4 regions of the Agrobacterium sp. genome follow, and region 4 is predicted to be linked to each of the others. Evidence: predicted binding sites of a transcription regulator. Region 4 holds the regulator's gene; each other region holds the start of a gene.
The links. Region 4 encodes LexA, which represses DNA repair genes until DNA is damaged. Its sites were predicted from a motif close to TGTTCNNNNTGTGTTCNG; they were not measured.
Positions count from the first base shown of each region.

Region 1: a site for LexA is predicted at 2,104-2,121, ahead of AC5I5B_RS12925 (YifB family Mg chelatase-like AAA ATPase). Genes of this name have one in related genera too.
Region 2: a site for LexA is predicted at 2,598-2,615, ahead of AC5I5B_RS14910 (energy-coupling factor ABC transporter ATP-binding protein). Genes of this name have one in related genera too.
Region 3: a site for LexA is predicted at 1,886-1,903, ahead of AC5I5B_RS09355 (ImuA family protein). Genes of this name have one in related genera too.

Region 1 covers NZ_JCABZP010000014.1:238,377-242,997, reverse strand. Annotated here, with positions in the region: gene cysK (cysteine synthase A) at 1-381, shown strand, start outside; gene AC5I5B_RS12925 (YifB family Mg chelatase-like AAA ATPase) at 495-2,024, opposite strand; gene gshB (glutathione synthase) at 2,208-3,167, opposite strand; gene AC5I5B_RS12915 (cupin domain-containing protein) at 3,411-3,923, opposite strand; gene AC5I5B_RS12910 (sn-glycerol-3-phosphate import ATP-binding protein UgpC) at 4,033-4,621, opposite strand, start outside.
Region 2 covers NZ_JCABZP010000014.1:660,855-665,475, forward strand. Annotated here, with positions in the region: gene AC5I5B_RS14895 (histone deacetylase family protein) at 1-634, opposite strand, end outside; gene AC5I5B_RS14900 (biotin transporter BioY) at 660-1,223, opposite strand; gene AC5I5B_RS14905 (energy-coupling factor transporter transmembrane component T family protein) at 1,229-1,861, opposite strand; gene AC5I5B_RS14910 (energy-coupling factor ABC transporter ATP-binding protein) at 1,858-2,538, opposite strand; gene AC5I5B_RS14915 (winged helix-turn-helix domain-containing protein) at 2,652-3,848, shown strand; gene ribB (3,4-dihydroxy-2-butanone-4-phosphate synthase) at 4,083-4,621, opposite strand, start outside.
Region 3 covers NZ_JCABZP010000011.1:66,767-71,387, reverse strand. Annotated here, with positions in the region: gene AC5I5B_RS09365 (glycerate kinase type-2 family protein) at 85-1,359, opposite strand; gene AC5I5B_RS09360 (DUF1304 domain-containing protein) at 1,364-1,717, opposite strand; gene AC5I5B_RS09355 (ImuA family protein) at 1,941-2,705, shown strand; gene AC5I5B_RS09350 (Y-family DNA polymerase) at 2,620-4,137, shown strand; gene AC5I5B_RS09345 (error-prone DNA polymerase) at 4,134-4,621, shown strand, end outside.
Region 4 covers NZ_JCABZP010000010.1:128,553-133,173, reverse strand. Annotated here, with positions in the region: gene kdsA (3-deoxy-8-phosphooctulonate synthase) at 90-935, opposite strand; gene AC5I5B_RS07190 (VOC family protein) at 935-1,813, opposite strand; gene lexA (transcriptional repressor LexA) at 2,025-2,747, shown strand; gene AC5I5B_RS07180 (glutathione S-transferase family protein) at 3,148-3,825, shown strand; gene AC5I5B_RS07175 (ComEC/Rec2 family competence protein) at 3,845-4,621, opposite strand, start outside.

The sequences.
Region 1 (4,621 bases), on a different contig from region 4:
GGCACGGGCCAAGTGCTGAAATCGCGCAAGCCCGAAGTGAAGGTGATTGCCGTCGAGCCCGCCGACAGCCCGGTTCTTTCCGGCGGCAACCCCGGCCCCCACAAGATTCAGGGCATCGGCGCCGGTTTTGCGCCCGCCATCCTCGACACCGGTATTTATGACGAGATCGTCACCGTCACCAATGATGAGGCTTTCGAAATCGCACGTCTGGCGGCAAGGCTGGAAGGCGTGCCTGTCGGCATCTCCTCGGGTGCGGCGCTGGCGGCAGCCATCAAGGTTGGTGCGCGTGAGGAAAATGCCGGCAAGAACATCGTCGTCATCATTCCTTCCTTTGCGGAACGCTACCTTTCGACGGCGCTTTTCGAAGGCCTTGGGCTTTAAGCCAGGCTTTCAAGCGCAGTGCGATCCCGCATCCGATTAGCGAATATCCCGATGTGCCGCTGGCCCCGCTGGCGGCACAATGGTTTCTGAGGCAAAGCACCAAGGGCGACCTCCTACGCCGCCGCCGTAAGCCTTTCCCCTGCGATACGATAGGACACAGCTTCCGCCACATGGATGCGGCCAACCGTCTGCTTGCCATCCAGATCGGCCAGGGTGCGGGCAACCTTGAGAATGCGATGATAACCGCGCGCGGAAAACTTCAGCCGCTCGGCGGCATCGCGCAGCAATTGCAGCCCGGACGCATCCGGCTCGGCATATTTTTCTATCAGGGTCGTCGTGCAGCGAGCGTTCGTGCGAATGGCGGCAAATCCCGCCGCGTAGCGTTCCTGCTGCGCAAGGCGTGCCCGGGCGACCCGGGCGGCCACCACCGCACTCGGCTCGGCCACCACAGGACGAATGAGATCGGCGGCAGAGACAGCGGGAACGTCGATGCGGATATCGATACGGTCTAGCAACGGTCCGGAAATGCGAGCCTGATAATCGGTTACACAGCGCTGGCCTCGGGCGCAGTTGAAACCCGGCTCTCCCGCCATGCCGCACCTGCAGGGGTTCATGGCCGCAACGAGTTGGATTTCTGCCGGATAGCTGACGCGGTGATTGGCTCGCGCAATGATGCATTCGCCCGTTTCCAGCGGCTGGCGAAGCGCATCCAGCACCTGCGGCGAAAATTCCGGGAACTCATCCAGAAAAAGAACGCCGTGATGGGCAAGCGAAGCTTCGCCCGGTTTGGCGCGCAGCCCTCCGCCGATCAGCGCCGCCATAGTGGCGGAATGGTGCGGCGTGCGGAAAGGCCTGCGGTCCGACAGCTTGCCACCCGACAATTGGCCGGCGATGGAATGGACCATGGACACTTCCAGCAACTCCGCCACTTCCAGCGGGGGCAGGATGGAAGGCAAGCGGGCTGCGAGCATGGATTTACCCGAGCCGGGTGGGCCGACCATCAGCAGATTATGGCCGCCAGCGGCGGCCACCTCCAGCGCGCGCCGGGCACTCTCCTGTCCCTTGATGTCAGCTAAATCAGGCAGATTAACCGGATTGGCGCGGATGGCGGGCGTCGGGCGCGCGAGAAGCTGTGTGCCGCGAAAATGATTGGCGAGTGCAATGAGACTGCGCGGGGCGAGAATATCGATACTGGCTCCGGCCCAGGCCGCTTCCGGCCCGCTTTCAGCCGGGCAGATCAGCCCCTTGCCGAGTGCATTGGCGCCGATAGCCGCCGGCAGGGCGCCCGAAACCGTACCGATGGTGCCATCAAGATTGAGTTCGCCGAGAACCACATAACGTCCCAGCATGTCTGCCGGTATCGCCCCCAAGGCAGCCATGAGGCCAAGCGCAATGGGAAGATCAAAATGCGATCCTTCCTTGGGCAAATCCGCAGGCGCGAGATTGACGGTGACTTTTTTCGCCGGCAGCGCCAAACCCGAGGCATGCAGGGCGGCCTGCACCCTCTCGCGGCTTTCGGCCACCGCCTTGTCTGGCAGGCCGACAATCTGGATGCCGACCTTTCCGGGTGCGACCATGACCTGCACCTCGACGGGCACACCCTCTATGCCCTGAAATGCAACCGTATTGACCCTTGCCACCATGGCCTGCCCCGCAAACCGGCCGCATCACCAGAGCTTCATGCCCTGTTGCGGCCACCCGCAAGCAACGTGCCACAGGGCAAAGAATAAAACAAGAACATCCAGCGAACAATTTCCCGCTGACGATGTATTTTAGTTGCATCTAGTTGCGCTCATGGAACAAAGCTGGATCGGCAGCAGGTCGCGTCAGAAATCCTGAGCTTCGCGCTTTTTCTCGATCGCGTCCCACAAAAGGCTTGCGACATCGGCACCGCCGAATTTGCGCACTTCACGAATGCCGGTCGGCGAGGTGACATTGATTTCTGTCATATAGTCGCCAATCACGTCGATGCCGACGAAGAGGAAACCGCGCTCGCGCAAGGCCGGACCGATGCGGCGGCAGATTTCCTTCTCGCGCGCCGTCAGTTCCGTCGGTTCCGGCCGTCCGCCGGCATGCATGTTGGAACGGGCATCGTTTTCCGCCGGTACGCGGTTGATTGCGCCCACAGGTTCGCCATCCACCAGGAGGATGCGCTTGTCGCCCTTTCGGACGTCAGGCAGATATTGCTGGGCGATGTAAGGCTCGCGGAACATCTGGCCAAACATCTCCAGCAGCGAGGAGAAATTGCGGTCGTCGCGCGCGGAATGGAAGACGCCTGCGCCGCCATTGCCATAAAGCGGCTTCAGAATGATATCGCCCATTTCATTGCGGAAGCGGGCGATTTCCTCCACGTCCTTGGTGATCAACGTCTTCGGCATCAGATCGGCGAATTCGGTGACGAAAATCTTTTCCGGCGAGTTACGGACCCAGGCGGGATCGTTGACCACCAGCGTTTTCGGATGAATGCGTTCCAGCAGATGGGTCGAGGTGATGTAAGCCATGTCGAAGGGCGGATCCTGACGCAGATGGATGACATCCATGGTCGAGAGATCGACACGCTCCGGCTCCGACAGGGAGAAATGGTCGCCCTTGATGTCGCGCAGTTCCATCTGCTCCACCGTGGCGTAAATCTTGCCATCGCGCATGGAAAGGCGCTCGGGCGTATAATGGAACAGCCGGTAGCCGCGTGCCTGCGCCTCGAGGCTCATGGCGAAGGTGGAGTCACCGGCGATATTGATGCCGGAGACATGATCCATCTGGATCGCGACGTTCTTGATCTTCGCCATGCGCATGTTCCTCTTGCAGCATGCGGACGCTTTCCCGGCCCGCCGTGCCCATTGCCTCGCCTTTTCAAGCTTCCCTGCAGTACCGGGAGGGACCCGGAAACGCTTCAGAAAACCCTGAAGATGTAGGGCAGCGATCATTCAAAGGCAACTGCTGCAAGCGGTGGTTCGTGTGAGTTTTATTGAACCTTCACAATTCCGTTGGCGGCGCCGCACCGGCCCCGCCCATCGGAAGGTTTTATGGGTTCAGGCCGCCAGCTTATAGGAACGGCCGGCAAACAGCTTGTTCTTGACGCGATAGGCGAGAGCCAGCGCCTTGGGGAACGGGCGGCGCATGAAAGCGACCTTGCGGACATAATCATCCACCCGCCAGGTGGCCCATGTTCCCGCAGGGAAATAGGCGACATCGCCGACCCGCAGGATGCTGATGGAACCGTCTTCCGCGGTTACATGCACTTCGCCTTCCAGAATATAGACGGTTTCATCCCAGCCGAAGAACCAGCGGAATTCCCCCGCCGTGCAATCCCACATGGCGGTGCTGGAAGCACGGTCGCCGCTTCTGGAGTGATCCGCCGCGCGCGCCTGGGGGTTACCGGAAATGATCCAGTCCGGATTGATGGGGGCCGGCTGAAGCCGCAGATCGGTGCAGGATGCGCTGACGACAGCCTCATCTTTTGACCGACGCAAATAGGCCGGCAATATCGGCATTGTGCGGACCGCCATGGTTGCCGCGGCAGCGAACATCATTTTGAAGGACATATTAGAAAACCCCCGTGAAATATTGGAGGTCTTCTATCATCGGGATCGTAACGAAGCGGTTTTGACAATCGGCGCAATTTTATTCATCGCGCCGATTTCTGTGATGCGCTCAGGCCGTCGCCATCTGCGCGGGCTGCGCCGCCAGCTGCTCCGCTTTGCCGGCAATGCGCTTGCCGGTTTCGCTGGAGAAGAAATGCAGTTTTTCCGGCGCGATCGTCACGGAGAGCGCGGACGGAACCTCGACATCCGGCGGGAACGCAACTGTCAGGCTCTGGTCGCCGATCATGCCGTGGATGAGACGCTGCGAACCCAGTTCCTCGATATAATCGACCCGAAGCGGGAAGCCCTGTTCACCTGCCGCAGCGAGGCGGAAATCTTCCGCCCGCATGCCCACCGTTATCGGGCCGGAGGTGGGTGCAAAACCGTCGAGCGCAAAGAGCGCCGGACCGACGGCAAGGCTATCGCCATGCAACTCGGCGTTCAGCAGGTTCATGGCGGGAGAGCCGATGAAGCTGGCGACAAAGGTGGAGGCGGGCGTGTGGTAGACATCAAGCGGCGCGCCGATCTGTTCGATACGGCCGCCATTCAGCACAACAAGACGATCGGCCAGCGTCATGGCCTCCAGCTGATCGTGGGTGACGTAAATAGAGGTGGTGCCGAGACGCTTTTGCAGGCGCTTGATCTCGCCGCGCATGGAA
Region 2 (4,621 bases), on a different contig from region 4:
GCGGGGCGTTGACGACGTTGTTCTTCACGCCGGTTTCGTTTTTGTCGCCGCTCCACGGATAAAGCGGCATCTGGTGGGTGGAACAGAACAGCACTGATGTGTCGTTCCAGAAAATATCCTGCGTACCGTTGCCGTGATGCACGTCCCAGTCGATGATGGCGACGCGCTCTGCCCCGTGCGCCTTCTGCGCATGGCGGGCGGCAATTGCCACATTGTTGAAAAGACAGAAACCCATGGCCTTGGCTGTTTCGGCGTGGTGGCCGGGCGGGCGGGCCGCGACGAAGACATTGTCGGCAGCGCCGGTAAACACGTCGTCCACCGCCGCCATCGCCGCACCGATGCCGGTCAGCGCCGCCTGCAGGCTTTTGCGTGATACATAAGTGTCGGCCTCGACGCGGTTGATCTCGCCATCCTCTTCAGGGATCTGCCGCATGACGGCAAGCAGGTGCTCCTCCGGATGCGCCAGCAACACCGCGTCTTCATTGGCCTGAGGCGCTTCTCTGCGGATCAGGCGCTCGAAATTCGGATGTTCGAGCGCGATGTTCAGAGATCGCAGGCGATCCGGCCGCTCGGGGTGGCCTTCGGGCGTGATATGCTCCAGGAAGATCGGATGTTCGTATAAACGCGTCGCCATTCTTTTCCTCCCGAAGAAAGTGTGTTCAGGCGCGCTGCGGCAGAAGCGGATAACCCGCCATCACGGCGCGGCCGGCCAGCGCTGCAAGCACAGCCTTCAGCGCATCGCCCGGAATGAAGGCGAGCGAACCCATGAAGGCCTTTTCGAAACCAAGACCGACGACCAGCGCCAGATAGGTGATGCCGAAAGCATAAAGCACGATCACGCCGCCGATCAGGCTGGCGATGAAAAAGCCGATGCCCTGTGTCAGGGCAGACTGGCTGCGATTGACGAGTTTTTCCGAGAGCGTGCCGGTGACGAAAACCGCCGCGATCCAGCCGATCAGGAAGCCCGTCGTCGGCGTGGTGAAGATGGAAAGGCCGCCGCGTCCGCCCGAAAGCACCGGCAGGCCGATGGCGGCAATCAGGATTGTCAGGAGAACCGCGAGCGTACCGCGCTTTGCGCCGAGGACGACGCCTGCCAGCATGACGCCGAGCGACTGCGCGGTGATCGGCACCGGAATGAAACCGAGCGTGATCGGCGGCAGAAGCCCGAGTGCGATGATGATGGCGGAAAACAGCGAAATCAGCACAAGGTCGCGGGTCGTCATGACGCTCAAAACTCCGGATGGTTATCTGGCCGCAAGCTTTGGCCTCTGAAACCGCGCGCGTCAATGGCGTCGGCGATGGCATCGGCATCCTTCAACGTCATAATGACGAGCGGCACGATGGTGGTGGCCATGCGCACCGGCAGGCCGCGCGCCCGGTGCGCATCGCGCACCGCATGGTAGCGGTTGACGATCTCAGGCACGAACCGCACCACCAGACCGACGGCAAGTCCGATATCGGCGGCCTTGACCAGCCCCAGCCGTTCCAGGGGGGCCGCGGCACGCGTAATCTCGTCCATGAATTGCGAAATGCTGACGGTGATGGTGACGGCGGTGGCAAGCAGCGCGAGCGCCGTCAGCCGCAGAAGATTGACACTCGCATCATGGGCTGGAAGCAGGAGATAGCTGAAACCGGCGACGAGGAAGATGGTCAGCATCACCGGCCGCAGCCGCAGGCCGATCTCGTGGAAGGGCAGGCGTGTCTCGCGCAGGATGGCGGCGGCGAGAACCACGGCGCATCCCAGAAGCGGCAGATCGCGGGTGAGGAACAGCGCGATGCTGAAGCCCATAAGCGTCAGGAGCTTGACGGGCGGCGAGACGCGGTAGAGCCAGCCGGTGCCTTCGACATGCAGCGATTTCATCGCGATGCCACCTCCAGATAATGCGCAACCGCCTCTTCGGGGCCGGCATCGGCAACCAGCGCGCCTTCATGGAAAACCAGCACGCGGTCGAAGCCTGCAACCAGCGACAGGTCATGGGTGATGACAACAAGCGCCTGCGACAGCGCCGCCATGGTTTTTTCAACGATAGTACGGTTTTTCAGATCAAGCTGGTTGGTCGGTTCATCGAGAATTAGGATTTGCGGATCGGTGACCAGAAGGGCGGCAAGCGCTGCAAGCTGCAGTTCTCCGCCGGAAAGCTCATGCGCGCGCCGCTCTTCCAGATGGGGAATGCCGAGCCGCGCAAGAACGGCCTTCACCCGGTTTTCGGTTTCCGCCCTGCCGATGCCGAGCCGCTTGAGGCCGAAGGCGACATCGTCGCGCACGATCGGCAGGATGATCTGGTTCTGCGGATTCTGGAAGATGAAGCCGACCGTCTGCAATACCGCTTTGGCGTCGCTCACGGTGTCGAGACCGTTTACCGAAACCTTGCCCGCACTCGGCTTGTTCAGCCCGTTGATCAGCCGGGCAAAGGTGGTCTTGCCGGAACCATTGAGGCCGATCACGCCGATGCGCCGTTCCGTCAATGTCACAGACAGCGGCTGCAGGGCCTGCCGGCCCTCGAAAGCGACACCGGCGGCATCGAAACGGATTTCCAAGCTTACATCCTCGCGCTCGTTTTCCGGTTCTATACCCCGTCATCAACAGAAGTGAAACAAGGAACAAAAAAAGAACATTGCAATCCTGAAAAAGCCGTCATACCTTTTGCGCCATGACGATCAAGGTTTCGAACGAAGCGGCAAGGCGGATTTTTCTGGCGCGGCAGGGGCTTTGCTCCCCGCCCGGCAAGGCGCTTTCCAAGGATGGCCTGCTGCAGCTCATCACCGATATCGGTTTTGTGCAGGTGGACAGCATCGGCACCGTGGAGCGCGCCCACCACCAGATTATCTTCTCACGCAACCAGACCTACAGGCGTGACCATCTGACCACGCTGCTGGAAAAGGACCGCGCGCTTTTCGAGCACTGGACGCATGACGCTTCCATCGTACCGACGGAGTTTTACCCCTATTGGAAACACCGCTTCCGCCGCCGCGAGCCGATCATTCAGGAGCGCTGGCGCAAATGGCATGGAGAGGGCTTCGATGCCGCTTTCGGCGAAACGCTGGAGCGCATCGCCGCCACCGGCCCGGTTCTGGCGCGGGAGCTGAAGGAGGAGGGGCATCAGTCCGGCGGCTGGTGGAACTGGCATCCCTCCAAGACGGCGCTCGAATATTTATGGCACACCGGCAAGCTCGCCATATCCGGCCGCGTGAATTTCCAGAAGGTCTATGATCTCGCCGAGCGTGTCATTCCCGGCGAGCACCACGAAACCGAGGTGGAGCACGCCGAATTTGTCGACTGGGCCTGCCGCGAAGCGCTGAAGCGGCTGGGTTTCGCCACCCATGGCGAAATCGCCGCCTTTTTCGATCTCGTCACCCCGCAGGAGGCGAGGGACTGGGTCAAGAGCCATCGCGATGAACTCTGCGAGGTCTCGCTTCTCTCCAGCGACGGAGACACCGCCCGCCCGTCTTTTGCCTTTGCCGATTTCACCGCCGACCTGACGGATGTACCGGAACCCTCCGCCCGCGTCCGTGTCCTCAGCCCCTTCGACCCGCTGTTGCGCGACCGAAACCGCACGGAACGGCTGTTCGGCTTTTATTACCGCATCGAGGTCTTCGTGCCCGAGCCGAAACGGCAATATGGCTATTATGTCTTCCCGCTTCTGGAGGGCGACCGGATGATTGGCCGCATCGACATGAAGGCGGATCGCAAGCGCGGCACGCTGGATGTGCGCCGCCTGTGGCTGGAGCCTGGCGTGCGCGCCTCAGCAGGACGGCTTGAAAAGCTCGACGCGGAACTATCGCGGCTTGCGAAGTTTACCGGGGTTGAGAGCGTGAATTATCTGGAGGGCTGGCGGGAGGACAAATGAAGGTGTCTTTTCGCGGTGCCTGAATGTAGTGGCGAGCGCCGCCACACTCGCCCTTGAGGCGAGGATCCACAAGCCGCGGAGACAATGGCTTCCGGGATCATGACTTCACGTGTCCGGAACATCTCAAGCATGTCACGTCGGGAACTGCGGGATGGATCCTCGGCACAAGGCCGAGGATGACGCCGAACGGGCGAAGAGCGCGCCAAGCCGAAGCGCTCTCGCGAAGCCCCTAAATCACCCGATATCCGTCGCCGAAATTTTGATGCCAAAGCCTTCCAGGCCGACATAATGACGCTCGCGTGTCGTCATCAGCTTGATCGAGCTGATGCCGAGGTCTTTGAGGATCTGCGCACCGAGACCGATTTCCAGCCATTCGTTTTCACGTGAGCGGGCCTGCGCATGCGCCTCGTCGGGATCACGCGCCTTGCGACGGCCGGCCACCTGGCCGACGCCGACGGAGCCCTCACGCAGATAGACGATGACGCCGCGGCCTTCCTCGGCAATCTTCTGCATATAGTGCTGCACCGGCTGGCGGTCGCCGAACACGTCGTCGGCGACATTTTCCGGGTGCAGGCGAACGGGAATGTCGACACCGTCTCTGATATCGCCGAAAATCACCGCCATATGCTGCATCCGGTCCCAGGGCAGGGAATAGGTTTGCGCCTTGGCCGGTCCGAACGGCGTTTCGATGGTGAAGGAGGATTCCATCTCCACCAGCGTTTCCTTGCGCTGGCGATAGGCGATGAGGTCGGCGACGGAAACCTGCTTCAGCT
Region 3 (4,621 bases), on a different contig from region 4:
ACTCCTGTCCGAGGGCATAGTCAAAAACGGCCTTTGCCTGTGATGCGCGCCCTCTGAGGGCAGCAGCCGCTGCGAGTTCCCCCGCTAGCACCCGATCAAAATCGCCCTGATATCATTCACATTCGTCAGGGTCGGACCCGTCACGACGAGGTCTCCTGCCGCCTTGAAAGCGGTGTAGCTGTCGTGGCTTACGAGCGACTGACGCGGATCGACACCGGCTTCGCGCATGCGGGCAAGCGTATCCGGCGTCACCACAGCACCCGCCGCATCCTCGACGCCGTCTATGCCGTCGCTATCGCCGGCAATGGCCCAGATGCTGCCCGCGCCCTTCAGCGTCAGTGCGAGGCTCAGCAGGAACTCCGTGTTACGGCCGCCCTTGCCGGCTGGCCCCTTGCCAATCGTGACCGTGGTTTCGCCGCCGGAAAGCAAAACGGCCGGGCCCTTGACCGGCAGGCCCTTGCGACTGGCGGAGAGCGCTATACCGGCCATGACAGCCCCGACATCCTTGGATTCGCCTTCCAGCGAATCCCCGAGGATGAGCGGCGTAAGCCCGAGTTTCACGGCCTCATCCGCTGCCGCCTGCAAGGCGAGCGAAGGAGCGGCAATGAGCCGGATATCCTCGTCGATATCGCCGGTCTTCGGGGTTTCCTCACCTTTTTCCAGCACCTTGCGCACGTTTTCCGGAAGATCGAGCGCATAACGGGAGATGATTTCCCGCACGGTTTCGATGTCGCTCGGATCGGCAACCGTCGGGCCGGAGGCGATTTCCGAGGGGTCGTCGCCCGGCACGTCGGAAATCAGCAGCGAAACAACCTTGGCCGGTATGGCGGCCAGCGCCAGCCGTCCGCCCTTGATGCGGGAGAGATGCTTGCGCACGGCGTTCATGTCGGAAATCGTCGCGCCGCTAGCAAGCAAAGCGCGGTTGACGGCCATCTTGTCCGCAAGTGTCATGCCTTCGGCCGGTGCCACCATCAGCGCCGAACCGCCGCCGGAAATCAGCGCGATCACCATGTCGTCGGTGGTCAATCCCTCGACGGCGGCGAGAATGCGTTTTGCCGCTTCCGCGCTCCTATCGTCGGGCACGGGATGGGAAGCCTCGATGATCTCGATATGCGCAGTCGGGACGGCATGGCCGTAACGCGTGACCACCACACCCGAGAGATCGACATGTGGCCATGCCGCTTCAAGCGCTGCGGCCATCGCGGCCGAGGCCTTGCCGGCGCCCACCACCACGCACCGGCCTTTGGGCGGAGATGGAAGGTGGTGTTGCAACACCTTTGCCGGATCGGCGCTGGCGACTGCAGCCATGAAGATGCGGTTGAGGGCGTCTCTTGCGGACGTGTCGTTCCATGCGCTCATCGGTTCATGCTCCGATCCAGAGGAAGCCGAGCGCAAACAATGCCGGCAACGCCTGAATGAACAGGATCTTCATATTGGCTGTCATGGCGCCGAAAATACCGGCCACCAGAACGCAGGTAAGGAAGAAAACCTTGAAGCTCAGCCCTTCATCGCCCTGCGTGAGCCCATAGATCAGCCCCGCTGCGAGAAAGCCGTTATAAAGGCCCTGATTGGCGGCAAGCACTTTTGTTTGCCGGGCAAAATCCGCCGAAAGACCGAAAGCATTGCGCCCGGCTGGCTTTTCCCACAGCAGCATTTCCAGAATGACGATGTAAATATGGATGGCCGCAACCACGGCAATCAGAATGCTGGCGATCATCGGCGGTTTCCTCCAAACCATGATGTCCGTAGCCGTTGTCAGGGTGAACAGGTGGCGAGCGGACACTTCCGTTTTAACGGTGGCACGAAGGGCTGCAAGGCCAGAATCTCCTCTTCCCGTGCAAACTGTTGAAGAGTGGTGACCTGTTGCTTGACTCTTTGCTGAAATAGGAACAAAACAAGAACAATAGAGATGAATAACCGGAATTGAAACCTGTCATGCCATGCAAAAGCGCGCGGATCAGTTGCTCGTTGTCGAAGAGCTGCGTGAAAGGCTGGAAAGGATCGGTAACGGTCCTGAGCGGCTGCACGAGACCTTGCCTTTCGGCGTGGATGCCATCGACCATCGCCTGCCGGGAGGCGGGCTCAAGCTCGGCTGTCTGCATGAGCTGAGCGGCGGCGGCAATGGCGCTGCCGATGGTGCGGCGGCCGCCCTTTTTGCGGCCGGTGTGGCGGCAAGGCTTTCCGGCAAGGTTTTATGGTGCGTCACCCGGCGGGATCTGTTCATGCCGGGGCTGACGCAGGCCGGCCTTTCGCAGAACCGGCTCATCATTGTTGAATGCCGCGATGAGAAGGGCGTGCTCGACTGTTTCGAGGAGGGCTTGCGCTGCAATGGTTTCGGCGCGGTGATGGGTGAGGTGGCAAAACTGCCGATGAACGCATCGCGACGGCTGCAACTGGCGGCGGAAACCTCCGGTGTTACCGGCATCGCCATCCGCCGTTTCCGGCGTGCGGCCGATGCGGCGCTGTACGGCGAACCGACGGCGGCGGTGACCCGCTGGCGCATCTCCGTCCGTCCTTCTTCGCCCTTGCCGGTGCCGGGGGTGGGCAGGCCGCGCTGGTTTCTCGAGCTTTTGCGATGTCGCGGCGGCGAAAGCGCTGAATTTGAAGTGGAAGCCTGTGATGCAAAGGGTCGTATCGCTCTACCTGCCGACATGGCCGACGGATCGCTTCCGGCGTCTTTCGGGAGAGAACGCGCCGCCGGTTGAAAAGCCGCTGGTCATGATCGGCCGCCAGGGCAGCCGCCGGCTGGTGCTGGCGCTCGACAAAGCGGCAAAGGCGGCGGGCATCCGGCCCGGCACGCCGGTCAGCAAGGCGCAGGCGCTGGTGCCGGGCCTTCTGGTGGAAGATCTGGATGCAGCTGGAGATGCCCGCGCCCTGCAGCAGCTGGCCTTTCATTTTCTGCGCATCTATGCCCCCATCGTCGCCGCCGATACGCCTGATGGGCTGGTGCTGGACACGGCGGGAGCGGACCATCTGCACGGCGATGAGACGCTGATGCTGAGCGGCATGGTCAACCGCCTGCATGCCGCAGGCTTTGCCGCCCGTGCTGCCATTGCCGATAGCTGGGGTGCTGCCCATGCGCTGGCCCGCTTCGGCCGCGAGCAGATCAGCATCATACCGCCGGGCGGACAGCGGGCAGCGATCAGCGGGTTGCCGCTTGCCGCGTTGAGGCTGGAGGAGCGTATCGTTTCCGGGTTGAAGGTACTCGGCTTTCGCAGCATCGGCGAGCTTGCCGAAGCCCCGCGCGCGCCGCTGACCCTGCGTTTTGGCCCCGAACTCGTCCGGCGTCTTTCCCAGGCTTTCGGGGAGATCGGCGAACCCATAGAGCCGGTGCGCGTGGCCGAACTGGTGGAGGTGCGTCGCGCCTTTCCCGAGCCGATTGTGGCGGCGGAAACGATTGCCCGTTATACGCAGAAGCTGGTCACGGGGCTTTGCTCAGCACTTGAAAAACGCGGCCTTGGTGCCCGCCGGGTCGATCTGGTGCTGCACCGGGTCGATAGCGGCCTGCAGGCGGTACGCGCAGGCACCTCCAGACCGGTGCGCGACATCAAGCAGCTTGTCCGGCTTCTGACCGACCGTATCGACACCATTGATCCCGGTTTCGGCATCGAGATGATGGTGCTGACCGCCACCCATGCCGAGCCGCTTCTCGCCGCGCAGGCCCGGTCCTCGCTTCTGGAGGAGGGGCGTGCGGACATCGCCGATACGGTCGATGTTATCCTCAATCGCGGCCACAGGGTCTATCGTTATGCGGCGGTGGCAAGCGATGTGCCGGAACGCTCCGTTGCCCGCGTTGCGGCGCTTGCATCTGAGGCTACCCTCGGCTGGCCCGGCCACTGGCCTCGTCCGGTCAGGCTTTTTGCAAGGCCGGAACCCATCGAGACGCTGGCGCTGCTGCCGGACCATCCGCCGCGTTATTTCATCTGGAAAGGCGTGCGCCATAATGTGCGGCGCGCCGACGGGCCGGAACGGGTGTTCGGCGAATGGTGGAAACGCGACCGGGAAAAGGAAGCCGTGCGCGATTATTTCACGGTGGAAAATGAAAGCGGCGAGCGCTTCTGGATTTTCCGCTCCGGCGATGGCGAACATGCCGAGACAGGCTCGCAGGGCTGGTTCATCCACGGGGTCTTTGCATGAGCACGCCGCGTTATGCCGAACTTCAGGTGACCACGCATTTTTCCTTCCTGCGCGGCGCAAGCTCCTGCGAGGAGCTTTTCGAACAGGCCAAAAACCTCGGCATCGAGGCGCTCGGCATTGTCGACCGCAACAGCCTTGCGGGCATTCCCCGCGCCTACGAGGCGGCAAGCACCCACGGCATCCGGCTCGTCATCGGCTGCCGGCTCGATCTGGATGACGATCTTTCCGTGCTTGTCTACCCCATGGATCGCCCGGCATACGGCCGGCTTTGCCGCCTGCTGTCCGTTGGCAAAAAGAGGGGTGGCAAGGGCAAATGCCGGCTCACATGGGACGATCTCGTTACCTATGGCGAAGGTCTGATCGTGGTGCTGCTCGCCGATCTCGCCGATGATCTCTGCGCACTTCGCCTGCGGCGGCTGAAAGCCGCTTTTACGGATCGCGCCTATATGGCGCTCAGCCTCAGAAGACGTCCCAATGACCAGAT
Region 4 (4,621 bases):
AGAAATTACAATGACGGTGGGCAGCGGAAACGGCCCGCCCGCCATTAAAATCGATTGGCACAAACGGCGCCCGCCGCAGCGGCCAGCCCTCAGGCTTTGGTGATGGCGTCGAAAGCCAGAAGCTTTTCGAGCAGTTTCGGCATGTCCTTCAGGTGCACCATGTTGGGGCCGTCAGACGGCGCATTATCAGGGTCCTCATGGGTCTCGATGAAGAGGCCGGCCACGCCGACGGCGACCGCCGCGCGTGCCAAGGTCTCGACGAATTCGCGCTGGCCGCCCGTGGAGCCACCCTGCCCGCCCGGCTGCTGCACCGAGTGGGTGGCGTCAAACACGACCGGCGCGCCAAGCGATGCCATGATCGGCAGGGAGCGCATGTCGGAGACCAGCGTATTGTAACCGAAGGAAGCGCCGCGCTCGCACAGAAGCACATTCGGGTTGCCGCTCTCATTAAGCTTGGCGAGCACGTTCTTCATGTCCCAGGGCGCCAGGAACTGGCCCTTCTTGACGTTGATGACACGGCCGGTTTTGGCGGCGGCGACGAGAAGATCGGTCTGGCGGCTGAGGAAAGCCGGAATCTGCAGCACATCCACCACCTCGGAAACGATGGCGCATTGCTCCTCGGTGTGAATGTCGGTCAGAACAGGAAAGCCGAATTCCTTCTTGAGATCAGCGAAAACCTGCATCGCACTGTCAAGGCCGATGCCGCGCTTGCCGGAAAGCGAGGTGCGGTTCGCCTTGTCGAAGGAGGACTTATAAACGAGCCCGATCCCCAGCTTGTCGCAAAGCTCCTTCAGGATGCCAGCGATCATGAAAGCATGTTCCCGGCTTTCCATCTGGCAGGGGCCGGCGATCAGCGAAAAACGCTCGGTATTGGAAAAGGAAACCTTGCTGGCGCCGTCGCCGGCGGTGACTTTGAGATTGTTCGTAACGCTCATCATTTTTCCTCGAAGGCGAAGGCAACGCCCTGACCAGGTGCTGCGGGCACCACCAGGCGACCGCCCGCTTTTGCGCAGGACACGCCATTAGCAGCAAGCGCCGCCTCTGTCACGGCAAGATCGTGTGACGAAAAGACGATGCCCGCACCGCGCAATCCGCCGCCTCTCCAATCAGGAGTATTCGGAGCCTGTCCGCTGAAATCAGGTTTTCCGGTCAATCTGATGCGCGCATTGCCAGTCGCGAAAACCATATCACCATCCGGAGATATTCTGCCCTCACAACCAAACACCGTTTCGATCAAGCGCGCCGCGTTCGGATCATCACCGGAGAACAGAACGATTTCACTGAGGCCGGAGACACCGTTGGCATGGCGCTCCAGCACTGTTCGATCGCCCGGCAGGGCCTGCAGCCGCTGACAACTAAACAGAAAGAAATCCGCCGCCCCGCTTGCCGCAAAAGCCAGCCGGAACGCCGCCTCGCTTTCCGATCCATCCGGCATCCGCACAGGCCGCGAAAACTGGAACACATCGCCCGCTGACACGCCAGACGTCAGAAACCTGTCATGGTCGGCAAGGGCATCTTCGGTTTTGGCGACAAGAGCCGAAAAACCCTCCCGCCCGTCACGTTGCCGGAAGGCCCTGTCCCTGCCCGTGAACACATCTCCCCTGTCTGCCGACGCATTATATTTAGCCGGATCAGCAATTACGAGCGGCTCCAGATAGGTCCCGTCGGTAAAAAAAACACAGGCATTTCGGGTGCCGAAAGGATGCAAAGCCTCCGGTGAGACCGTAAATCCAAGGCTGGCGAGACGTTTCGCGGCAACGCCGATATCCTGCACCGGCAGAACGAGATGATCGACGCTATGGGATTTCATCATGACCTGTTTCCTGCGCTGGCACTCCGCCCGGACATGCCTGGACGATTTGGGCCGCAGAAAAGCACAATCGTAGGCCAAGAAGCAAATCATCAAAACAACAGATAGCAGCTTCACGAAATTTTAGGGGATTGCGGAACACATATGGAACATATAGTGTTCGTTCTGTATTTGTTTCGCGACTTCCACTACGATTCTAAAGGGTGTTTTCCTCATGCTCACGCGCAAACAGCAGGAATTGCTTCTCTTCATTCATGAACGAATGAAAGAGTCCGGCGTGCCGCCATCCTTCGATGAAATGAAGGACGCACTCGATCTTGCCTCGAAATCTGGCATCCACCGCCTGATCACCGCCCTCGAAGAGCGCGGGTTTATTCGCCGGCTACCAAATAGAGCGCGAGCGCTGGAAGTCATCAAGCTGCCTGAGGCCTATACGCCGGGTGCAAGGCCGCAGCGCGGCTTTTCGCCGAGCGTCATCGAAGGCAGCCTTGGCAAGGCCAAGGCGCCGGAAGCGGCCCCTGCCCCCAAGACGCCGGCCAATGATCTCGTCGGGGCCGTCACCGTGCCGGTCATGGGCCGCATTGCCGCCGGTGTGCCGATTTCCGCCATCCAGAACAATACCCACGATGTGGCCGTGCCTGTTGATATGCTCGGTTCGGGCGAACATTACGCTCTTGAGGTCAAGGGCGACTCGATGATCGAGGCCGGCATTTTTGATGGCGATACCGTCATCATCCGCAATGGCAATACGGCGAATCCGGGTGATATCGTCGTAGCGCTGGTGGATGATGAGGAAGCCACCCTGAAGCGTTTCCGTCGCAAGGGCGCCTCCATTGCGCTCGAGGCGGCAAACCCAGCCTATGAAACGCGTATTTTTGGACCGGACCGGGTGAAAATCCAGGGCAAGCTGGTAGGGCTGATCCGCCGTTACCATTGATTCAAGGCATGGGGCCGCAATTCCTTTTGCTGCGGGCACCATCAAGATTATGGCGCTCCCCTTATGGAGCATTGCAGCTTGCTCCTTGGAACGATGCGGCTCTGCATAAGTGAGAAACGACATCGTCTGGCAGGTCCGCACATCTTTTATCGCGAAGGCCAGCAGGCAGCGGTAAGAAACAGATGATTGAAAATGAGCATCCTTAATTTCGTTGAGAAAGGATGCAGGTCATCAGTCTCGTCGCGGTGTGTTTCGTCGTCATCTCCGAATGGTGACGTGCAGGTGCTTCTTTTCTTCCTGCCCCACTCATCAATGCGGCTTATGGGAGCCATGGATTATTTGCAATATTCCTGGGCCCATCCGCCGGTATAGAAATGCGCATCATATCGGGGAACACGCCATGTACGATCTTTATATCGCCAACAAGAACTATTCCTCATGGTCACTGCGGCCATGGGTATTGATGCGCACGCTCGGCATTGCTTTCGATGAAAAACTCGTTCCCTTCGGCGAAGGCGTTTCCTTCTCCACCTTTTCGCCAACCGGCAAGGTGCCTTGCCTCGTTGATGAAGGCGTGACGGTTTGGGAATCGTTGTCGATCGCCGAATATCTGGCGGAGCGACATCAGGGCGTCTGGGCGAGCGACAAGCAGGCAAGAGCCTGGTCGCGTTCGGCTGCGAGCGAAATGCATGCGGGCTTTTTCTCGCTGCGCAATCTCTACCCCATGTCGGTCGGCATTCGCGTAAAACCGAAGGGTGGTGATACCGGGCTAGCGGCCGACATAAAGCGCGTTGATGCGCTGTGGAGCGAAGGCCTGGCAAAATTTGGCGGGCCCTTTCTTGCCGGCCAGAAATTTACGGCGGTCGATGCCTTCTTCTGCCCGGTGGCTTTCCGTTTCCAGACCTATGGCGCGGAACTTTCGCCCGCAGCGAAAGCCTATTGTGACCGGCTGCTCGCCCTGCCCGCCATGCGCGAATGGTACGAGGCCGGACTGAAGGAAACCTGGCGCGACGCGGCGCATGAAGAGGAAATCGGCGGGATCGGCGAATTGACGACGGATCTGCGCATCAAGGCCTGACGATCCAGGCTGGCGGCCCTCATTGTGGTGCCGCCAGCAACCGCGTGACGGCATCAGGGACCTCATGGTCAAAACGGCCGCTTTTCCAGTCGTAATAGCGATGTTCGCTCCAGGGCCTGTCCATGCCGGCTATCGCGGCGCGCAACCTGCCGACTACCGCTACCTGATCGCTGCCGGCAAAGTCTATTTCCAGTGAACCGATCCGCCGCAGGATATCGCGGTTAAGCAAGAGTGCGCCCGAGCGGCATTGGGAGAAGGATGTTCTGCGGGAAACGACGACAATATCGGCGATATCACAAGCCTTTCCGGCAAATCGACCATCTTCCAGAACGATGATCCATTCGCCGCTTCCCGCGCGTGCGGCACACCATATGCCTTTGCTGCAGGTGAAAATACCGGGCTCCGCGTCTCTCAGGGCCACCGTCATCTGCCGTGTAACCGCCCTCATCTTTTCCGGATCAAGCTTCGCCTTGGTCAAAGCCACGGTGGTTGCCGCAGCCTCGCTCTTGAGAAAGACCGGCGGAACTGGCTGTTCCGGCAGCAGCAGTGCCCTTTGCCACTGGTCATAAACGAAACCCTGCGGCCGTGTTTTCGTCGTGTAGGCTTTGCCATCCTCCAGCAGCGCCACCAGCATGCCATCCTCATGAACAAGCAGATGAGGCGGATTGCGATAGGCCGTGGCCGCCGACAGGCCAAAGGCGAGGACCAGAAACGGCAAACCAAGAAGCGCCAGCCGGCTGCGTAACAATGCCAGCAGCAGAAAACCAACGGAGGCAAGCCCCAGGAACCAGCCATG